Regions from separate parts of the Mesorhizobium sp. NZP2298 genome, predicted to be linked through region 3. Evidence: predicted binding sites of a transcription regulator. Region 3 holds the regulator's gene; each other region holds the start of a gene.
The links. The regulator HrcA, encoded in region 3, represses chaperone genes, less so after heat shock. The targets are predictions, from matches to a motif close to GTTAGCACTCNCNNNNNGNGAGTGCTAAC.
Positions count from the first base shown of each region.

Region 1: a site for HrcA is predicted at 1,644-1,672, ahead of groES (co-chaperone GroES). Genes of this name have one in related genera too.
Region 2: a site for HrcA is predicted at 2,240-2,268, ahead of groES (co-chaperone GroES). Genes of this name have one in related genera too.

Region 1 covers NZ_CP033365.1:5,026,265-5,029,543, reverse strand. Annotated here, with positions in the region: gene groL (chaperonin GroEL) at 1-1,195, opposite strand, end outside; gene groES (co-chaperone GroES) at 1,257-1,553, opposite strand; gene EB231_RS24355 (hypothetical protein) at 1,821-2,894, opposite strand; gene EB231_RS24350 (class I SAM-dependent methyltransferase) at 3,158-3,279, opposite strand, start outside.
Region 2 covers NZ_CP033365.1:7,026,997-7,030,275, reverse strand. Annotated here, with positions in the region: gene groL (chaperonin GroEL) at 138-1,796, opposite strand; gene groES (co-chaperone GroES) at 1,862-2,158, opposite strand.
Region 3 covers NZ_CP033365.1:874,393-877,671, forward strand. Annotated here, with positions in the region: gene rph (ribonuclease PH) at 1-424, opposite strand, end outside; gene hrcA (heat-inducible transcriptional repressor HrcA) at 604-1,686, shown strand; gene EB231_RS04105 (hypothetical protein) at 1,727-1,924, shown strand; gene EB231_RS04110 (PQQ-dependent sugar dehydrogenase) at 2,023-3,279, shown strand, end outside.

The DNA of each region.
Region 1 (3,279 bases), 3.2 Mb from region 3:
CGTCATCAACGCGGTCCTTCTTTTCCTTGACTTCGACTTCCGTCGCACCGCCGACGCGGATCACCGCAACGCCGCCCGCCAGCTTGGCGAGACGTTCCTGCAGCTTCTCCTTGTCATAGTCCGAGGTGGTCTCTTCGATCTGCTGCTTGATCTGGGCAACGCGGCCCTGGATCTCGGCCTTCTTGCCGGCGCCGTCCACGATGGTGGTGTTCTCCTTGGAGATCGACACCTTCTTGGCGCGGCCGAGCATGTTGAGGCCGACATTCTCGAGCTTGATGCCGAGGTCTTCCGAGATGACCTGGCCACCGGTGAGGATGGCGATGTCTTCCAGCATGGCCTTGCGGCGATCACCGAAGCCCGGCGCCTTGACGGCGGCGATCTTCAGGCCGCCACGCAGCTTGTTGACGACGAGCGTGGCCAGAGCCTCGCCTTCGACGTCTTCCGAGATGATGAGCAGCGGCTTCGAGGTCTGCACCACGGCTTCGAGAACCGGCAGCATGGCCTGCAGGTTGGAGAGCTTCTTCTCGTGGAGCAGGATGTAGGCGTCCTCGAGATCGGCAACCATCTTGTCGGCGTTGGTGACGAAGTAGGGCGAGAGATAGCCGCGGTCGAACTGCATGCCTTCGACGACTTCGAGTTCGGTCTCGGCGGTCTTGGCTTCCTCGACGGTGATGACACCTTCGTTGCCGACCTTCTGCATCGCTTCCGCGATCATCTTGCCGACCGACTCGTCGCCATTGGCCGAGATCGTGCCGACCTGGGCAACTTCCTCGGAGGTCTTGATCTTCTTGGCAGCCTTGCCGAGAGCCGCGACGACTTCGGTGACGGCGAGATCGATGCCGCGCTTCAGGTCCATCGGGTTCATGCCGGCGGCAACCGCCTTGTGGCCTTCCTGGACGATCGACTGCGCCAGAACGGTCGCGGTCGTGGTGCCGTCGCCGGCGATGTCGTTGGTCTTCGAAGCAACTTCGCGGACCATCTGCGCGCCCATGTTCTCGAACTTGTCTTCAAGCTCGATTTCCTTGGCGACGGTGACGCCGTCCTTGGTGATGCGCGGGGCGCCGAACGACTTGTCGATGACGACGTTGCGGCCCTTGGGGCCGAGGGTCACCTTCACCGCGTCGGCGAGGATGTTGACGCCGCGCAGCATGCGCTCGCGGGCATCACGGGAGAATTTTACGTCTTTAGCAGCCATTTTTGAGCTCCTGGCAGGGGCTTGGGGTAAGCCCGAATTCAGTTGACGGTGAGGCCGATAATCAGCCGATGATGCCCATGATGTCGGATTCCTTCATGATCAGAAGGTCTTCGCCATTGAGCTTGACTTCGGTGCCCGACCACTTGCCGAACAGGATGCGGTCGCCAGCCTTGACGTCCAGCGGGACCAGCTTGCCAGCTTCGTCACGAGCGCCGGAGCCTACAGCGATGATCTCGCCTTCCTGCGGCTTTTCCTTCGCCGTATCCGGGATGATGATCCCGCCGGCGGTCTTGGATTCGGATTCGACCCGGCGAACGACCACACGGTCATGAAGCGGGCGGAACTTCGACTTTGCCATTTTTTCTTCCTCGAATGAGAACGGTGAGAAACAGTTCCTCCGTCCGGCGAAGCCGGACAACCTACAACGCCCGGCGGCGCCGGAGCTGTGGTTAGCACTCACCAATGGCGAGTGCTAACGTGGCGCTGAAATAGGCCGCCGACCTGCGAGAGTCAAGGCGCACGGGAAGGGCCGATCGCAGGAAATTTTTCTCGCGCAGCCGCGCGACTGCGCAAAATAAGGTTTGTTGCTTGGACGCTGCTCGAATGCCGTCCTGTTAATCGGCAGTCAGTGGTCGAGGCGCAAGCCGATCTCCCGGGTCTCAAAGTCAAGCAGCAGGCTGTTCTTCTCGAAATATCGGATGCCGACGATGTTAAACGGAAGACCGGGGATGAACTCTACCTCGGGATTGTAAGTGGTCTTGAAGTTCCAATCCTCTTGACCGTCGGCTTTTACCAGAACCTTCGTGCCGGTGTTCAATGACGAGTACCGCATCGACGCGTCGGTAGAAACCTGGATCGTTGAGTTGCCTGTGTCATAAAGCGTTGGCCGACACGTCGATTCAGATTTCCACGAGATACAGGCCTCGATCGTCGGGAAATTGTATCGCCAATCGGCCCGTTTCCAGCTCTGCACCCTGAAGTCCTTCTTCACGTCTTTCGGCACGCCGATGTGGAGCGCTTCCACTCGCGGACAGTTGCCGTCACTGTTCGTGCAGGCCTTCCACTTGGTGCCAATCGGAGTGAGGTAATAGCCTCTGTTCAAGCCGGGCCCAATGTTCACATAAGCGAGCGGGGACTTGATGATCCGATCTGGTCCGTTTCCGCCAACAGGAGCGATGCCGAAAATGCCCTTGGGCCAAAGTGGACCTCCGACGATTTCTCCGGTACTCCGTCTGACTTGTTTGTAGCGGATGAGGAATGGGATTGAGGTGATGGTGGAGACCGGCGAGTCCGGCGAACCAAAAGCCATGCGAGCATAGGCAACATTGCCGTACTCATCGTAAGTTCCATATTTCATAACCGCCTGTTCGGTGGTCACCATTATCCCTTCTATCTGCTGGTCTTTTGTGATCTTTATTCCTGTGTCCGAACAGATTTCGGTCGGCAGCACGGATTGGCACTCGATCGTCATTCCGCTGGACCCTGTGTCAAACAGGATCGGCTGGTTCACCGCATGATCGCCGAGCGAAACGATATTCACATAGAGCATGCGAATATTGCCCGGCTTCCATGGATATTCCACTTTGATCAGGGGTACGGTCGAAGGGCGTTCGTCTCCGGATTGGGCTGGTGGCGATGTGGATCCAAGCGCAGAGGCAATTGCCACCAGGCGTGCAAAGCATCGAAAGCGAATCCCCACGTGTCCCTCCCCAGAGCCGACCGAGGGAGGAAAGTGTAGTTTACGGTGGCCGATGTAAAGTTGTTAACATCGCCGACGGGGCTTATTGCCGCGAACCAAGACTAGATAATCATGCCTGCCGCAAATTCGATATGATGTCGGTCACCGCCGACAGTCAGTGGTTTTACAAGAACTCACAGGCGCCAGGGCGGCCCAAGCATCAGCAGCGGGCACCGTTCCGCCAGCGGGTATGAGCCGCTCGGCACGACGCGCACGTCGCCGAATCAGGTGTTCGCCTCATCGATCAGCATGGCCAGCGGCGCGAAGCTGTAACCTATGTCCGAACCGGCATAAACGTCGACTGTGTTGATCGACGTCATACTCCACCCTGTCCGTGCGGCGAGAA
Region 2 (3,279 bases), 1.2 Mb from region 3:
ACGATGTAGTGTGGCCGTGTAGGCGCGCGCACTACAATATCACGCGAGCCCAAACCTTTTCCGACCGGCTCCGTCCCAAAAAAAGGGGGCGGCGTCGCTGCCGCCCTCTCGGTATTTGAAAGCTGATAGAGGCTAGATTAGAAGTCCATGCCGCCCATGCCGCCCATGCCGCCGCCGCCCATGCCGCCAGGCATGCCGCCGCCGCCAGCCGACTCCTTCTTCGGAGCCTCCGCGATCATGGCTTCGGTGGTGACCAGCAGGCCGGCGACCGAGGCCGCGTCCTGGAGAGCCGTGCGCACGACCTTGACCGGATCGACGATGCCCATGGCGATCATGTCGCCATATTCGCCGGTCTGGGCGTTGAAACCGAAGGTCGCGCCCTTGTTCTCAAGGATCTTGCCGGCAACGATCGAGGCTTCCGCACCGGCGTTGGCCGCGATCTGGCGGGCCGGAGCCTGCAGCGCACGACGCACGATGCTGATGCCAGCGGTCTGGTCGGAGTTTGCGCCGACAGCGTTGATGCTCAGCGAAGCGCGCAGCAGGGCAACGCCGCCGCCGGGAACGATGCCTTCTTCCACGGCCGCGCGTGTCGCGTTCAGCGCATCGTCAACGCGGTCCTTCTTTTCCTTGACTTCGACTTCCGTCGCACCGCCGACGCGGATCACCGCAACGCCGCCCGCGAGCTTCGCGAGACGTTCCTGCAGCTTCTCCTTGTCGTAGTCCGACGTGGTCTCTTCGATCTGCTGCTTGATCTGGGCAACGCGGCCCTGGATCTCTTCCTTCTTGCCGGCGCCGTCGACGATGGTGGTGTTCTCCTTGGAGATCGACACCTTCTTGGCGCGGCCGAGCATGTTGAGGCCGACGTTCTCGAGCTTGATACCGAGGTCTTCGGAGATGACCTGGCCACCGGTGAGGATGGCGATGTCTTCCAGCATGGCCTTGCGGCGATCACCGAAGCCCGGCGCCTTGACGGCGGCGATCTTCAGGCCGCCACGCAGCTTGTTGACGACCAGCGTGGCCAGAGCCTCGCCTTCGACGTCTTCCGAGATGATGAGCAGCGGCTTCGAGGTCTGCACGACGGCTTCGAGAACCGGCAGCATGGCCTGCAGGTTGGAGAGCTTCTTCTCGTGCAGCAGGATGTAGACGTCCTCGAGATCGGCAACCATCTTGTCGGCGTTGGTGACGAAGTAGGGCGAGAGATAGCCGCGGTCGAACTGCATGCCTTCGACGACTTCGAGTTCCGTCTCGGCAGTCTTGGCTTCCTCGACCGTGATGACGCCTTCATTGCCGACCTTCTGCATCGCTTCCGCGATCATCTTGCCGACCGACTCGTCGCCATTGCCGGCGATCGTGCCGACCTGGGCAACCTCTTCCGAGGTCTTGATCTTCTTGGCGTTCTTGATCAGCGTCGCGACGACGTCGGTCACGGCAAGATCGATGCCGCGCTTCAGGTCCATCGGGTTCATGCCGGCGGCAACCGCCTTGTGGCCTTCCTGGACGATCGACTGCGCCAGAACGGTCGCGGTCGTGGTGCCGTCGCCGGCGATGTCGTTGGTCTTTGAAGCGACTTCGCGGACCATCTGTGCGCCCATGTTTTCGAACTTGTCTTCAAGCTCGATTTCCTTGGCGACGGTGACGCCGTCCTTGGTGATGCGCGGGGCGCCGAACGACTTGTCGATAACGACGTTGCGGCCCTTGGGGCCGAGCGTGACCTTCACCGCGTCGGCAAGGATGTTGACGCCGCGCAGCATGCGCTCGCGGGCGTCACGGGAGAATTTTACGTCTTTGGCAGCCATTTTGTACTCCTGGGCATTTCGCCCGAAATTCAGATTGGATGGTACGGATGAAAGGCAGCGGCGTGTTAGCCGATGATGCCCATGATGTCGGCTTCCTTCATGATCAGAAGGTCTTCGCCATTGAGCTTGACTTCGGTGCCCGACCACTTGCCGAACAGGATACGGTCGCCAGCCTTGACGTCCAGCGGGACCAGCTTGCCGGCTTCGTCACGAGCGCCGGAGCCGACAGCAATGATCTCGCCTTCCTGCGGCTTTTCCTTTGCCGTATCCGGGATGATGATCCCGCCGGCGGTCTTGGATTCGGATTCGACCCGGCGAACGACCACGCGGTCATGAAGCGGGCGGAACTTCGACTTTGCCATTTTTTCTTCCTCGATGAGAACGGTGAGAAAAGCGTCCGGCGACGCCGGATAACTTACAAAGCTCGGCTATGCCGGCCTGCGGTTAGCACTCACCAAGGGCGAGCGCTAACAATGCGACGAGATAAGCCCTAGGCTGGGGCTAGTCAAGACAAGAGGGTGGGCGATCACGATTTTCCGGACGATGCAGCCCTGAAAGAGTCGAGCCAATCGATGGTGTTCGGAGGCTCGACCCACAGGATGAATCCACCCTGCGGATCGGTAACCATTGTGCCTTCCGCGATCTGCCAGCGCGCTTCGTCGCACCGTAGAGAGCGAGGTGAGGGGCTGAGCATTTGGTAGCGCCGAGACGTGCCGAGCTTTTGCGTGGAGTGGCCATGCGGGATGTCTCCTTTAGCATCATCTCCCGCACCAGAGGCTTGCCCGTTCATGGGACTGTATTTCTATCCACAGGGTGGATGCATCTCATCGAAACAAACGATTTTATCAATCTTCCGGAATCTCGCGTTTGACGTCAGCACCTCACACGCCCTGATCGCCCGCTCCCCTCACCAGAGCGGCAGATTTTTTTTAGAGGTACTCGGACTGAATACGCGTTCCCATTCACGTTAGTTGTGGATAACAAGGCTGAATTAACATGCAAAATCTGCGCATCTAAATCGATTTGAGCAATCACGGACGTTGCGGACCAGAATCGCCGTCACCCTGAAATCGACAAGGCATCGGCTATCCCAAAATCGGGGCTTGACGTTACGTAAGGTCCTATGTTTTCCGATGTGCGGGAACGACTTCCAGTCTCAGCCCAAGGGCAACGAAAATGAGGGGCAGCAATGGTGGCTGGCGAACCTAATGACGTGCGGGTCAAGCGTTGTAGTGGGGGATGGGTTGTTCATATTGTCGAGGACGGCAAACTGACAGTTCTTCGGTTCAAGACACAGTTTCCCGCCGAAAATTACGCCGATGGCCAACGAGCCAGGCTCGGTCTTGCTGCCAAGCCACCGATCGACGAACCTGATATGTAACGCGATCAGGCGTCGGATGGCTGGCGAGCCTTGGCGCCGGCGGGAAACACTTTGCCGAAGGCCCACCTCAATGCTGCTTGCGGCCGTTCGGCTAGCCATATT
Region 3 (3,279 bases):
GCAGGCAGTCATGGAGCGCCACCCAGCCGCCAGTGATCGAGGCGGTACGGGTGCCGCCATCGGCCTGGATGACGTCGCAGTCGACGGTGATCTGCTGTTCGCCCAGCGCCTGCAAATCGACCACGGCGCGCAGCGAACGGCCGATGAGGCGCTGGATTTCCAGCGTGCGGCCGCCCTGCTTGCCGGCGGAGGCCTCGCGGCGCATGCGCTCGCCGGTCGAGCGCGGCAGCATGCCGTATTCGGCCGTCACCCAGCCCTTTCCGGAATTGCGCATCCAGCCGGGCACCTTTTCCTCGAGGCTCGCCGTGCACAGGACATGGGTGTCACCGAACTTCACCAGGCACGAGCCTTCGGCGTGCTTGGAGACGCCGCGCTCGAAGGAGATGGCGCGCATTTCGTCGAATTGGCGTTTGGAGGGGCGCATTCGGGCTTCTTTCCAGTCATTTTTCGGAATCGTGGCCGGCTTTTAGACGCATGGGGGGCAGCGCGCAAAGGAAAACGGACCGGTGATCTGACACAGACACCCGGGATGATCCGACACAGAGACCGGGTTGCGCCCGCCGTGCCGAAGTCTATATCCTGAACAAGGAGGTTTTTGGCCGAATGACCAAGGCAATCGATCCCGGTTCGCAACCGCTTGCACTGCAATCACTCGACATGCGCTCACGCGACATCTTCCGGCGCATTGTCGATTCCTATCTCAGGGATGGCGAGCCGGTGGGCTCGCGCAGCCTGTCGCGCATCCTGCCCTCCTCGTTGTCGCCGGCCACCATCCGCAATGTGATGAGCGACCTCGAGCACCTCGGGCTGATCTACGCGCCGCACATCTCGGCCGGCCGGCTGCCGACGCAGGCCGGCCTGCGTTTCTTCGTCGATGCCTTCATGGAGCTTGGCGACCTTTCCGACGAGGAGCGCCGCACCATCGAGGCACAGGTGCGGGCCTCCGGCTCGGGCGCGACGCTGGAGCACATGCTGACCGAGGCCAGCCAGATGCTGTCAGGCATGTCGCGCGGCGCCGGCCTGGTGCTGGCCGCCAAGAACGAGGTGGCGCTGAAGCATATCGAATTCATCCAGCTGGAACCGACCAAGGCGCTTGCCGTGCTGGTGTCGCAGAATGGCGACGTCGAGAACCGCGTTGTCGAACTGCCGGCCGGCATCACCGTCTCGCAGCTGCACGAGGCCTCGAACTTCCTCAACGCCCATATCCGCGGCCGTACGCTGGCCGAGGCGCGGACCGAGATCGCCCGCATCAAGGAAGAGACGCGAGCCGCTCTCGACACGCTGTCGCAGGACCTTGTCGAGAAGGGGCTTGCGGTGTGGGCTGGCGCCGAAAGCGGCCTGCCGGCACGGCTGATCGTACGCGGCCGCGCCAACCTGCTCGAAAACGTCACCGCCCAGGCCGACATCGAGCTGCTGCGGCATCTGTTCGAGGACATGGAGACGCAGGACGGGCTGATCCAGCTGCTCGACCTCGCCGAGCAGGGATCGGGCGTGCGCATCTTCATCGGCTCGGAAAACAAGCTGTTCTCGCTGTCCGGCTCGTCGCTGGTCGTCGCGCCCTATCGCGACAAGGATGCCCGCGTCGTCGGCGCGCTCGGCGTCATCGGCCCGACGCGGCTGAATTACGCCCGCATCGTGCCGATGGTCGATTATACCGCGCAGCTGATATCGCGCATGTTAAGGTAGCGCCCCGGACAGCAAAAGACGGGCAGCAAGGAGAAAAAGAATGGCGCTCGAAGAATTCAAGGCCCGGATCAGCCTGCTGCTCGAGGAGATGGTCAACCAGCCGGAAGACCAGCACGAAATCCAGGAACAGCTGCGCGAAAAACTGCGGGAGATGCGCGCCATGGGCCTGCCCCTGCCCGCGGATCTCGTCGCGCTGGAAAAACGCCTCGACGACGATTTCTACGCTGCCGGGACATAGGCCGGAAACCGGTCTTTCGCTTCCTCAACGGATCGTATGAGGCGGAACTTCTGGACAGACCTGCCGTTGGTTTCCTTCGCGACCAGATGGAGGACAAGATGATCCGATTGGCCGGCCTGGCGCTTCCAGCGCTCCTTCTCGCGACAGCGGCATTCGCACAGCAGGCGGACCAACCGGTGCTGAAAGGCGCGGCCGCCTTCGGCGACTGGCGCGCCGACAAGCCAGGTGTGCGCCGCCTGATCAAGCCGGAAGACCTGCCGAAGCCCTATGTCACCAAATCCGCCTCGAACAGCGCCGGGCTCGCCGACATGCCGGCAGGCGCGAAGCCGCAACTGCCGCCGGGATTCTCGGCCGAGCTGATCGCGGCGGGCATCGACAATCCGCGCGTCGTGCGCGTCGCGCCGAACGGCGACCTGTTCGTCGCCGACAGCGAAGCCAACCAGATCCGCGTCTATCGCCTGTCCAAGGACAGTGCCAAGCCCGCCGAAGACGCCATCTTTGCCCGCAATCTCAACCAGCCCTATGGCATCGCCTTCTATCCGCCGGGCAATGACCCGCAATGGGTCTATGTCGCCAACAGCGACAGGATCGTGCGCTTTGCCTACCGCAATGGCGAACTGAAGGCGGCCGGAGAGCCGCAAACCATCGTCGACAAGATTCCCTCGAACCATCACTGGACGCGCGATATCGCCTTTTCGCCTGACGGCAAGACGCTCTATCTGTCGGTCGGCTCGGGTTCGAATATCGCCGAGGACATGGGCAAGGCGCCGGATGGCGGCCTCGAAGCGTGGGTGAAGTCGAAGCCGCTTGGCGCGACATGGGGCTCCGAGGACGGCCGCGCCGACGTGCTGGCCTTCGACCCGGACGGCAAGAGCGGCCGCATCGTCGCCACCGGCCTGCGCAACTGTTCGGGCATGACCGTGCAGCCGGCCACCGGAGCGCTGTGGTGCGTCGTCAACGAGCGCGATGCGCTCGGCGACAATGTGCCGTTCGAGTACGCAACATCCGTCAAGGACGGCGCCTTCTATGGCTGGCCCTGGTACTATATCGGCGACAATGAGGATCCGCGCCACAAGGGAGCGCGGCCCGATCTCTCCGGCAAGGCAACCATTCCCGATGTGCTGATGCAGGCGCATTCGGCGCCGCTCAACATCGCCTTCTACGACCGCGAGGATTTTCCGGCCGGCACCGGTTTTCCCCAGGACTACAGGGGCGACGCCTTTGTGGCCCTGCACGGTTCGTGGAACCGTGGCAACAGGACCGGCTACAAGGTCGTCCGATTGCTGTTCAAGGATGGCAAGCCGACCGGCGAATACGAGGATTTCATGACCGGCTTCGTGGTCTCCAATGGCGAG